3 regions of the Pedobacter sp. FW305-3-2-15-E-R2A2 genome follow, and region 1 is predicted to be linked to each of the others. Evidence: riboswitches for the same ligand, from Rfam matches in the RefSeq annotation. Region 1 holds a riboswitch; each other region holds the start of a gene.
The links. Region 1 has a riboswitch for cobalamin ahead of AAFF35_RS13865 (PKD-like domain-containing protein). Riboswitches for the same ligand answer to the same signal wherever they lie in the genome.
Positions count from the first base shown of each region.

Region 2: it holds a riboswitch for cobalamin, as region 1 does, so the genes downstream of both, AAFF35_RS18180 (TonB-dependent receptor) here and AAFF35_RS13865 (PKD-like domain-containing protein) in region 1, are expected to answer to the same signal.
Region 3: it holds a riboswitch for cobalamin, as region 1 does, so the genes downstream of both, metE (5-methyltetrahydropteroyltriglutamate--homocysteine S-methyltransferase) here and AAFF35_RS13865 (PKD-like domain-containing protein) in region 1, are expected to answer to the same signal.

Region 1 is NZ_CP151803.1:3,488,624-3,492,831, reverse strand. It holds gene AAFF35_RS13870 (DUF4465 domain-containing protein) at 1-655, opposite strand, end outside; gene AAFF35_RS13865 (PKD-like domain-containing protein) at 696-2,177, opposite strand; cobalamin riboswitch at 2,457-2,661, opposite strand; gene AAFF35_RS13860 (NAD(P)H-dependent oxidoreductase) at 2,783-3,367, opposite strand; gene AAFF35_RS13855 (alpha/beta hydrolase fold domain-containing protein) at 3,364-4,208, opposite strand, start outside.
Region 2 is NZ_CP151803.1:4,512,243-4,516,450, forward strand. It holds gene AAFF35_RS18180 (TonB-dependent receptor) at 1-1,899, opposite strand, end outside; cobalamin riboswitch at 1,997-2,202, opposite strand; gene AAFF35_RS18185 (serine hydrolase) at 2,317-3,570, shown strand; gene AAFF35_RS18190 (polyphosphate kinase 2 family protein) at 3,930-4,208, opposite strand, start outside.
Region 3 is NZ_CP151803.1:2,236,350-2,240,557, reverse strand. It holds gene AAFF35_RS09290 (beta-ketoacyl-ACP synthase III) at 1-229, opposite strand, end outside; gene metE (5-methyltetrahydropteroyltriglutamate--homocysteine S-methyltransferase) at 288-2,606, opposite strand; cobalamin riboswitch at 2,772-2,964, opposite strand; gene AAFF35_RS09280 (DMT family transporter) at 3,247-4,143, shown strand.

The DNA.
Region 1 (4,208 bases):
CATCTTTAAGTGGTGTTGCTGCTCCGGAGCCGAATGCATTGCCATTCTGGATTACCCCATAGGTATAGGAAGAAAGAGTTACGTACATGCCCTCTACCACTCCGCTACCTGAAGTAAAATCAAGCTTAGGACGTGTAGCATAGGATGAGTTATAGGAATCTACATAACCAAACATAACAGCGAAATTACTACTGCCAGCATAGCCACCATTTTTAGCGCCATGCGTGCCTGAGTAAACACTGCACTGATTGAGGTAAGAGTACCACCAATCACCTGTTTTTCCTGGAATATTTGATTTGTAGTTCCAATTGGAAACCACAAAACCACCGTTCCAGTAGTCAACCGGGGTTCCGCTACCAGCACCTTTGATCGCAAACTTCAAATTGCTTGGCGAATGTACATAGGGTGCGATTTGAGTACCAGTCCAGGAAGAGTAGGCATTATCTCCGTAAGAAGTATTGTTAGCCATATAGCTGCTCCCGATACCTTCGAAAGTGATGGTATAGCTTGTGGCAAGGCTGTTTTGTTGTGCGCTCGCGCTTTTTGCCTTTGGAGTTGTTTCTGGTGATAAATCATTCTGCTTGGTACAGGAAGCCAATACACCAAGAGAAATGGTTGCTACTAATAATGTTTTAGTAAATAGGGATTTTTTCATGAGTTTTAATTTGGAGTATATATTTGGTTGCCCGGCTTTTTTAATTTTTGAGGTGTTTGTCCAATATAGAACCCACCTGTAACATGCGTCCTTCTTCCATATTGTAATCTGCAATCGCATTAGCGGTATTCAGATCCTGTTGAAAAGGATAGATCACCTTCTGCACTTTTACAAAATCGATCCCAGGCAACTGAATGGCCTCTCCTTTTTTGTTTACAGCCAGATCGATATCTAGATTTAAACTCTGAAAAAACGGAGCAGCACCGGTAAGGTTTCTGCTGACGCGTTTTCCTTTGCGGGAGAAAGAGGTTTTCCATCCATCCAGTATAACCGCTTGTTTTGTAGCGTTGTCGGCTACGTTTAGTCCCGGAAAGAACCCCCTGTTGGAGAATGCTCCTGCTGTGGTCATGGAACTGGTGAAAGTTTTATTGGTGATCACCTCTCCGTTGGCAAGGTTGGGTTGGTTATCTTTCCAGTTGAAATAGCTATATATCCTTCTGGCATCCGTTTCCGTTTTATTGTACGTAAAGATCATTTCATATTCCGGGATATCTTCCTGCCCATAATCATCGTTTTTCAGCTCATACCATTCGTTTTCGTCTGGCATTCCGTTTTTGTTATAGTCATACGCTACGTAAACAGCTGGTTGGTCACGGAGGGAGCAAAAAGCGGTCAGCTCCAAGTCGGTTTTACCGGAAACATTGGCCACCGTATGGTCAAATTTAAAAGTGGCAGATCCACCCCAACTACCCAGAAAAAGTGCGGCGTTAGCATTAACTTTTCTGATTCCGGTTGCTTTCGTCAGAAAGTCATTGTAAGCAAGTGGATATTCGTCTCCGTACTTCCAATTAGCCGCAGATCCTATAATTGACCAATTGTGGTTTTTACCTGGTGAAGGCGCATATTCGAGTACAGTGTAAGCGTTTTTCAGATACTGTTCGGCCTTTACTGCGATCTTGCGCTTATAAGTTACACTTTGTTTCCCTGCGGTTGCACGAAGGGTAAGCTCGAACGTGCCTGCCTCAGGGGAAATAAAGCTCAGGTTTAGTTTCTTACCAATAATTGAATCTCCGATAGACCATTCATATTCGTAATCCTTACGGTCTGGTCCGGTAACCGCAGGTGTAATCTCCAATACGTTGCACATGGAGACATTCAGCTGATCTGCCAGTGTTATCACAATTGGCTTTTCCACAATTAATTTGAAAGATTGCTGGTCGGTACCGCCTTTATTGGTTACTTTAAATGTTACGTCAAAAGTTCCCGCCTCAGTGGCCTGAAAAGTATAATTTAGCTGACCCGAGGCAGTTTCCTTGCCATTCACCAACCAGATATAGTTGTTGCCTTTGGTGTTGGTGATATTGGGTGCCAAGGTTAATTTATCGCCGATGTTTAGAATGGTCGTCTCTTCGCTGACCCCGGTAATGCTTGGTTTAACCTGTACGTCCTTTTTGCAGGAGGACGCAAAGAGTATAACGACGAACAGCAGCTTTAGAAAAATGATCGCTTTCAAGTTTTTCATGTTTGGGTTTTGGGTTGTCTGAATTTTAATCTTTATGTTATTTGGGTAAATGGGTTGTATCGATAGAACAGAGCCTGGGTGCTCCTGCTGCCCATAGAGATTTTGCCAATAAATGCTAAAAACGTGATCGTTTTTTAATGCGTTTGAGATATACATCAATGTTTAATTCAAATAGCTTGGCGGATGATATCAGAAAACAAAAAGGATAGGTCCACGAGGGGCCCGCGAAGCAAAAGAGCTTCGGTCCGAATTGTATTCAAAACCTCATCCTCGAAGGCTTTAAAAAATATATGTATTGGCAGGTATCCTGACTTGTTCCCAATTTGACGGCCTTCCCATTTTTATTCAAAAAACAGTGGCAACGAGATGTCAATTGTTGTGATAGAACTTACAGTAGCGGGTCTGTTCAGGATTTACACCTGATTCCCTATTAATCCTAACCTAGTGAAATTTTATGTTAAGAACCAATTACGGCGCAATAGTACAAAAAGTTATTCATATGAAGGGAAAATTATAATAATAAGGACAGTTATTATCAAAGAAACTAATGACTTTTTAAGCATAATGCAATCCGGCCCGGGTGGTATCAGAAAAAGTCTCCTATTTTATCGTATACTATCATTCTTTGCACTGGTCTCTATAGTTTGCAGCCATTCTTTTATCTCCTCTTCAGAAAGTTCATAAAGCGGTCCTATAAAATCGCTTTTTATGGAAGAAACTCCACAGTATTCCAGAATACCTTTTTTTAATTGAACGAGTCCGCTTGACCGGTACACTTCTTCATAAACATCGATAGATAAATCCCCGGCAGTGGTGATAATTCTTCCGGTTTTTCCGGTCAATAAGCCTTCGCTTGTCCCGTTATTGTTGCTCTTGAAAGTAAGCCCCGGAAGAAAAAGCCGGTCTAAAAATCCTTTCATAATTGCAGGCATCCCCAGCCACCAAAGCGGGTGAATCCAGACCTGATGCTCACTCCACCGGATGTCATCCAGTGCTTTTAATAAATCGGGCTCCAGTTCCATTCGCTGCCGATAACCGAATTGTAAGTTAGGATTGAAATCGAGTGCTCCAATGGCAATATATCGTACTTCAGCGCCGGCATCCATCGCAGACCTGATATAGGACTGCGCAATCGTATGGTTTAGGCTTTCTTTGTCTGGATGTCCGTTGATGACTAATATTTTCTTCATTTTTTCTGATTTAAAATTTGTTTGAACAATTCAACCTGGTATTTGTAAAAGTGATCCGATAATGGGCATGGAAAAAAGTCAAAGGCATGGACAGCTCCCGGCATCTCCATCAGATTAACCCTAACCCCTGCCTTCTCTAATTTTGCAGCGTAGGCTTTCCCTTCGTCTTTCAGGGGATCCAATTCGCATACAATGACCGTTGCATCGGGCAGATATTTGAAATTCTGCTCCAACAACGGGACCGCATATTTTGGCAATGGATCGGTTTTATCGTTGAGATAGTATTTCCACATCCATTCCGCCGCCTTTCTGGATTGCATCGGAGCATTTGCGAGTTCTTTCATGGATCGTGTTTCCAAAAGATGGCTCGTTGGCGGATACAGCAGGTACTGGTGTCGGATTTCTACTTCCCTCCTGTCTCTTGCCATATGTGTAATAGCAGCAGCTATTGTTGCTCCCGCACTGCTGCCTCCGATGAGGATATTATCTTTATCTCCACCGAGGTCGCTGGCATGTTCAGATAACCACAATAACGTGTCATATCCATCTTCCATACCTGCCGGAAATGGATGTTCGGGAGCTAAGCGGTAATCTACAGAAACGACCAATGCCCCTATATCTAAGGCCAGCGGAAAAAAAAGGGAATCATATTGTTCCGGAGTTCCATATATAAATGCACCTCCATGAAAATACAGAAGTATTGGTAAATTCTCTTTTCCCTTTGGTCTATATAACCTTAACCTAATTGTTCCCGATTGATCCGCAGATGGAATCCAGATGTTTTCCACCTTCAGCTGTTGTGGTACTTCAGGAAGCGCTTTCAATGATAATTTTAGTTCTT
Region 2 (4,208 bases), 1.0 Mb from region 1:
AAAAGGCTGTACATAATTGACCGCAATATTCGCAGACTGGTCATAACGCTCGCCGGTATACAGATAACTGTAATTCAAGGCGAAATTTTTATAAGCTGCACTGGCCAGAAAAGTAATGTTGTGTAAAGGTACGTAAGGGATCTGTTCTTTATAAGTCGTTGAAGCAGGGTCTGAATCCCGCGCCTGCTGGTAGGTATAGCTGAGGCCGGCATTCAGGCTCAGGTCTTTGTTGAGCTGCCAGGAAGACTGCATATTTACATCCAGACCTTTCACTTCTACCTTTCCAAGGTTTCTCATGCTCCACATGGCCTGTGAGGTTCCCGGAACAGCAACGATTTTATCTTTCACTTTATTAAAATAAGCATCCGCCTGTATAGAAAACTGGGTTAATGCCTGATGTTCGTATCCTTTTATATAAGTAAAACCGAGATCATATTGTTTGGTATACTCCGGCTTAAGGACCCTAAACTGATAAAAGGTATAGTACAGGTCATTAAATGTTGGCATCCGGAATATGCTCTTGTAAAAAGAACGGATTCTAAATTCCTTTTGGTCAAATGGCTGCCAGGATACCATTACAGTTGGTGTAAGCTCATTCCTGTTCCCCGATGCGGGCCCGCTTTTCACCTTATCATAGGTTAAAGTACTCAACAGATTTGCCTGGATGTCCAGTCTGTCAAAATGAAGCTGGGTCGCAAGTGCATTTAGAAATGTGTTTCTGGTCGGATAGGCAAAGCGGTAAAGATTGGCATTCATATCATTGAGAACATAATCTGTTGACCAAACCAGGTCCCAAAATTTGTTAATCTTCAATTTATTTGCCAATGATAGGTAAAATTCCTGTTGATGGTACTTATTGTTCAAAAGTCCGTCTGTTGTTACAATGTTCGGATCCAGGTAACGTAGATAATCGTTTGAATATTTCACCGTAGCCATCAGGCTATACTTTCCGATGTTCTTTTCGTAAGCTGACTGTACAAAGAAATTCCGATCCCATTGACGCTGAGAAAAATGCCATACGTTAGCTACAATAGCGCCAGGTAAACCTTGATTGTCTTTATAGCCGTAAAATTTAACACTCCATTTACTACTATCCCGAAGAACTCCATTCAGCCCCAATTCCAATCTCATTGACTCTACATCACCATCGGTTCTCACTCCGGTAGTGTCCCAGGCACCATTGGTAGAACGGAACTTATAACGTCCATGGGCTTTCTTAAATTCAGCACTAACGGTACTGTAAGTATGATCGGTTATTTTTGTCTGCCACAATAGTGATGGGTTGACCAGTCCAAAAGAGCCTGTTCTGAAAACCCCTTTAATCCGGTTATTCCTGCCATCTTCAAAACTGGGGGTTCTGGCTTTCAGATATAACGAGCTTGCTGAAGCGAAGCTTTTCGCAGATTGAAAAATATTGCTCTTCTGCCCGTTATACAATTCAATCTCTTCAATATTATCCAAAGAAAACTTGCCAAGGTCTACCTGTCCGTTTTGCGCATTTCCAAGCTGGACCCCATCGTAAAATACCGCGGTATGATTGGTCCCTATACTGCGGACATTGATGGTCTTTAATCCACCAATACCTCCGTAATCTTTAAGCTGTACGCCGGAAAAGAAACGCACCGCATCTGCAACGGAAAGACTGTTCAGCTTTTCCAGGTCTGCACCGGAAAGAATTTGTAAGGGAGTAGAAGAGGTTTGACGTCTGGTGATTTTTACGGTCCTGATCTGTACTTCTTTCAACTGATTGACTTTCTCCAGGGAGTCTTTCCTGGATAATTTTACCGAATCCCGCTGTGCCAGCAAATTTAAAGGCATAATTCCCCCAAGCCAGCTAATGGCCAGAAAAGTAAAAAAACAAGGGTTTATACCTTTAATGGTAAAATTGTTTCTTCTCATTTTTGTTGTGAGTTATTTACCCACAGCAAACAGTTAGATCAAGGAAATGAAATACAAAAAACAAGCACTCACTCCAAGCTTCAATCCCCGAAAGCTATGAAATATTACACCTATTGGCAGGTCTTCTGACTTACTCCCGGACATTCTGCCTTCCCAATCCAACACCGGAAATTCCAGTTCAGACAAGTGGCTTCGATTTGAATACCGTTATGGAGCTTACAGCTGCGGGACAGTTACGGAATCACACCGTATTCCCTTTTAATCCCAGTGCTGGCACCAGGAACCAAAAAGCGAGGCAAAGGTACTCAAATATCCAGCTAACAACAAACTTTTACAATTGATATACTATTTAGCATTTCCTTGCTATCTTAGGACTAGCATTCTTTTAACAATAAGACAATTAACAATACCACAACGATGAAGACGAAAATCCCTACCCTACTCATCCTGATGTTTAGCCTGAATACCATGGCACAACAACCTGACACTGTCCTCATTGAACAATTGATGCGCAACAATCCGGAGCTCTTTTCCAATATACTGAATCACCCGCAAAAGAATCAGGTCCAACTCCTATATACACAGGTCAACAGAAACAATAAAAACATTCCCAGCTTTAAAAGTTATAGCTACAATCTGGATAACCACCGCTACTTCTACCCTGCCAGCACCGTAAAACTTGCCGCAGTTATCTTTGCCCTGGAGAAAATCAATGACCTGAAGCTAAAAGTAAAAGACCTGAATGCCAAAAGTACCATGATCACAGATTCGGCCTATGCCGGACAAACAAAAGTATCCAAAGACAGCAGCTCCGCAGATGGCCTTCCTTCCGTAGAACATTATATCAAAAAGATCCTGCTGACCAGCGATAATGACGCATTTAACCGTCTTTTTGAATTCATTGGACGTGCAGAAATCAATGCAAAACTCAAAAAGTACGGTTTCAATGACAGTCGAATACTAAACAGACTGGCCATAGGCGATACGGGAGAATCGGCAAAACATACCAATCCCATCAAATTCTACTATAAAAACAAACTGATTTACACCCAGGAGGAACAATACGATCCCAAAGAATACCCCCTTCAGCTCAGCAATACCACAATGGGGAAAGGTTATATGGACAGTACCGAACAGCTGGTCAACAAGCCCTTTAATCTGGAAAATAAAAATGCCTTCAGCATCTCCGATCAGCAGGCCATGATGAGGAAGCTGATCAGCCCCGAAGCATTTCCTGAAAACGAAAGATTTAACCTGACCGCAGAAGATTATAAGCTCATCTACACCCAAATGAGTAAATTACCCGCAGAAAGCATTTATCCATCTTATAATGTCACAGAATTCTGGCCCGCCTACGCAAAAATGCTGTATTATGGCAGGGAGAAAGATGCAGTCATTGAACCTAATATCCGAATATTCAACAAATATGGAGATTCCTATGGTTTCATCATCGATAACGCCTACATCGTAGATTTAAAAAACAAAATTGAATTCTTCCTGACTGCCGTGGTTCAATCTAATGATGATGGTATCTATAATGACAATAAATACGAATATGAGACGGTTTGCTATCCTTTCATGGGAAACATAGGACGCATCATCTATCAATATGAACTGGAAAGGAAACGTGAGCGAACTCCGGACTTGAGCAAATTCAAACTAGCCTATTAAGTCGTCTATTTAACCTAAAAAGAAGCATTTTATTCGATGGCTGAAATCTTTGCCCTGAAGGGGGCAAATCTTTCTATGCCTTCTCATAATACGCATCTTTTTCCTGAAAACCCACAAGCTACCCACCAAACGATTAAAAAAAACACAGTAGTTACCTGAACTGGGATTATTAGATATTACGACGAAAGTATATTATAAAACACTTTGAATCTTTGAACTAAATGCCAATGGCTTGTTGCATTTCCAATTGACAGTTAAGCATCATGCTATTCAGGAAAAAGATGCGGTCTGTGAGAGGGCATAGAAAAATTTGCCCCCTTCAGGGCAAAGATTTCAGCCATCCAATAGATTGCTTCTTTTTACGTTTTTAAAAGTTCTTCCTTGATTTCAGCCAGTTTTTTCATCTCTGCTTCCTCAAGAACCGGAAACTTGAGATCCAATCTGTTAAAGTGTTCTTCAAGAATCTGGCTAATCGCTAACCTTGCGTGCCATTTTTTATCAGCAGGAACAATGTACCATGGTGCTTGTTCAGTCGAAGTTTCTGCTATAGCCATTTCATAAGCTTCCATATAATCCTCCCATCTGCCACGCTCTGTAATATCTGCGGAAGAGAACTTCCAGTTTTTCGCGGGATCATT
Region 3 (4,208 bases), 1.3 Mb from region 1:
CGTCAGGGTGTACATTTCCATCTTCAAGCAATCTTTTCAAGGCATTTGTTGCCAGGTCAGAAGTGGCCACATTGGCATCGTTCACGATTCTTCTCTCCCTGATCCCGGTTCTGGAAACGATCCATTCATCATTCGTTTCCACCATTTTTTCCAGGTCCTTGTTGCTCAAAACAGTTTCCGGAACATAACCACCAACTCCGGTTATCACCGCATTTTTACGTATTCTCATTCTGTGTGCTGTATCTATTAAAACAGGCAAGCGTACCACTTGCCTGTTTGATTTTTTTTTACAAAGTTACAGCTTCTTCAACATATTCCCGCAGTACTTTTGCAGCAGCGACCATTTCTGTCAATGCTTTTTTTGTTTCGTCCCAATGTCTGGTCTTCAAACCGCAATCCGGATTTACCCAAAGTTGTGCCGAAGGGATCACTGAGCGTGCCTTTTCCAACAGAAAAACCATCTCTTCTTTGGCTGGAACACGAGGCGAATGAATGTCGTAAACCCCTGGTCCTATTTCATTTGGATATTTGAAGTCCGCAAAAGCATCCAGCAATTCCATTTGTGAACGGGAACATTCAATCGTGATGACATCCGCATCCATGTCTGCGATATTTTGAATAATGTCATTAAATTCAGAATAGCACATATGGGTATGAATTTGTGTTTCATCCTGTACGCCACTGGCAGAAATGCGGAAAGCACGTACTGCCCAGCGCAAATAATTCTGCCAATCGGCCTTTCTCAAAGGCAAACCTTCGCGAATTGCAGGCTCATCAATCTGAATAATTTTTATTCCTGCGCTTTCCAGATCCAGCACCTCATCTCTGATGGCCAATGCAATCTGGGTACAGGTTTCGGAACGTGGCTGATCATTGCGCACAAAAGACCATTGCAAAATCGTAACCGGTCCGGTTAACATGCCTTTCACCCATTTCTCCGTCAGCGATTGCGCAAAAGACGACCACCTGATGGTCATTGGTGCAGGGCGATGAACGTCTCCATAAATGATAGGCGGTTTCACACACCTGCTTCCATAACTTTGGACCCATCCATTTTTAGTAAACGTAAATCCAGCCAGCTGCTCACCGAAGTATTCCACCATGTCATTGCGTTCAAATTCTCCATGAACAAGTACATCAATCCCTGTTTCTTCCTGGAAAAGGATTGTTTCTTTGGTTTCCTTTTCAATCAATGCATCATATTCTTCCTGGCTCAGTTCTCCTTTTTTGAACTTTGCCCTCCAGCTTCTTACTTCTGCAGTTTGCGGAAAGGAACCGATGGTAGTGGTTGGGAAGGAAGGTAATTTCAAGGCTTCTTTTTGAGCAACACTTCTTAGTGCATAGGGATTTAAGCGCTGCTCATCTTTTTCAGTAACCCCTGATACCCTTTGCTTTACGCCAGGGTTATGGATCAAAGTAGATGTTTTCCTGTTGCTATTGGCTTGTACATTACTTTCCAGCTGTGTCTGGGCCTGGGCATCGCCTTCTGCCAATTGCTTTAAAATCACCAGCTCTTCTACCTTCTGCTTCGCAAAAGATAGCCATTGTTTGATCTCCGGCGTTAGTGTAGCCTCATTCGTTTCCAGATCAAGGTCACATGGTGAATGGATCAGAGAACAAGAAGGACTAATGATCAGACGGTTTACACCAATCTTCTCTTTTGCGGTTTCAATCAATTGCAAGGATGCACGAAAATCATTTTTCCAGATGTTCCGGCCATCAACCACACCGATAGAAAGGACAAGCCTAGCAGGAATTACGGCTAAAACAGTCGACAATTGTTCCGGATTTCTCACAAGATCGATATGTAAAGCATGTACAGGAAGTCCAACCGCCAGTTCTGTATTGTCTTTTAAAGCTTCGAAATAAGTAGCCAGAAGCGTTTTAAGTCTGGGAAACTGTTTTTTGATTTCAGCATACACATATTTAAATGCCGCTTTATCTTTCTCTGTCAGGTCTAAAGAAAGAAAGGGCTCATCAAACTGTACCCATTCTACCTGTTGTTCTTCCAGTTTTTTAAGAATCTCTATGTAGACTGGCAACAGGTTTTTGATCAGGTCAATCCGATCAAACCCAGCTTCTTTCTCTTTACCTAACAATAAATAAGATACCGGGCCAATCAGCACTGGCTTGGTTTGAATGCCCAGTCTTTTGCTCTCCTGATATTCATCCAGTAATTTAGTGGAGAACAGTTTGAACTGTTGATCTTTGGTAAATTCCGGTACGATATAATGGTAATTGGTATCAAACCATTTGGTCATTTCCATGGCAGTGATGTCCAGTCCTTCTTTTTGATAACCTCTGGCCATCGCAAAGTAAAGGTCCAGCTCTGTATTTGACTTGTTGAGAATCACCTCATGGTAGCGCTTAGGAATGGCACCTACGGTAAGGGACAAATCCAATACCTGATCATAAAATGAGAAGTCGTTGGAAGGAATCAAGTCGATTCCTTTCTCTTTTTGCAGCTCCCAGTTCTGCTGGCGGATGTTTTTCCCTACCTGTACCAGATTTTGAATGGTACTTTTCCCTGCCCAAAATTGCTCACAGGCTTTTTTGAGTTCTCTGTTACTACCTATACGCGGGTAGCCTAGATTGTTTGTTAGCATTGTCTTGCTTTTTAATTGATGAAAAGATCAGTTAAAAGTTCTTTGCTGAAATCGCAATGCTGACGGAAAGAAGGAAAAGGAAAAATAAATGTACAGACACACGCCTTCCGAAGAAGGTATGTATTGGATATACACCTACCTGACCCATGCTTCAGATCGCGAAAGCAATGTCAATTCGGTAAAGGCAGGTCTCCTGACTTGTAACATTTTTACCATCCTTCCCATTCCTGGATTGGAACAGTGGATATTCTTGGGTAAAAACCTTTTTGTGTTACTTACAGTTGCGCGACAGCTCGTGATTTACACACGATTCCCTATTAATCTACAGCTAAGTAAAACCTCTTCCGGTTGATGATGAAATAAAGTAAAGAACTTATCAGAACAAAGGTAAGGAAAAATCCAGCTCCCCTGGTATACCTTAACGGGAGCATCGGATTTCCAGATATTTTATTTATTTTTATCAAAATCGATCATATGAATAGAAAGAGCTGTCTTCCTCCCCCTAGATATTAATATTTAACCTACAAGGTATCCTTTGATTTTGCCAATGAAATAACTGGCACTCTTCGGTATACCTACGTGTTTTCAGTTTATTTATTAATATTTATTTCCTGTGTTAGAACAGGAAGACAATTCTTTTATGAAAAAATCATATTTGTTATTACACTTTGCGGTAATACTTGCCGGCTTCACCGGTATATTCGGTAAACTCATTTCCCTGAACGAAGGGCTTCTGGTTTGGTACAGAGTATTTTTCTCTTCGATTATTCTGTTTTTGATCCTGAAACTTTTCAAAGTCCGGGACTGCAACACTTCAAAAGAAAAATTTGATATTGCTAAAATTGGGCTCTTTATAACCATTCATTGGGTATTCTTCTACGCCAGTATAAAATATTCGAATATTTCAATCGGTGTCGTATGTTATTGTTTAACCAGTTTTTTTACTGCAGTATTCAGTCCGCTGATTAACCGCCAGCGATTCAATATAAGCGAGCTGTTGTTAAGCTTGCTAACGCTTATCGGCATTGCATTAATCTTCCATTTCGACGCTTCCTATCAGCTGGGAATCATACTCGGTGTCATATCCTCGGCTTTCGCCGCCCTCTACACCATTTACAACGAGCGGATTGTAAGAAAATACGACAGCAGGATCATCAATTACTACCAGATGATTGGAGGTACAGTTGCTTTGGGTGTCTTTCTCCCGCTCTATCTCCATTATTTCCCTGCACCATCGCTTATTCCGGATTTGAAAGATACCGGATATCTGATCCTGCTGGCTTCGTTTTGCACCGTAGGACTTTATATTATTTTTGCGGAATCATTAAAGCGCATATCTGCATTTACTGTAAACTTAAGTTTTAATCTTGAACCAGTATATGCCATCATCATTGCCTTTCTTTTCTTCAACGAAAGTAAAGAGCTCAACTTTTCCTTTTATATAGGTCTGCTTTTTGTAATGTCGTCCGTAGTTTTACAGACCATATTTTCGTTGAAACCATCCAATAAGCAGACCGATGTTTTAGCGTCTGATTGAATCAGTTATAAGATTTAAAAGAGATGAAAAGGGTCGTAAGAAGTGATTACACTTCTGCGGCCCAT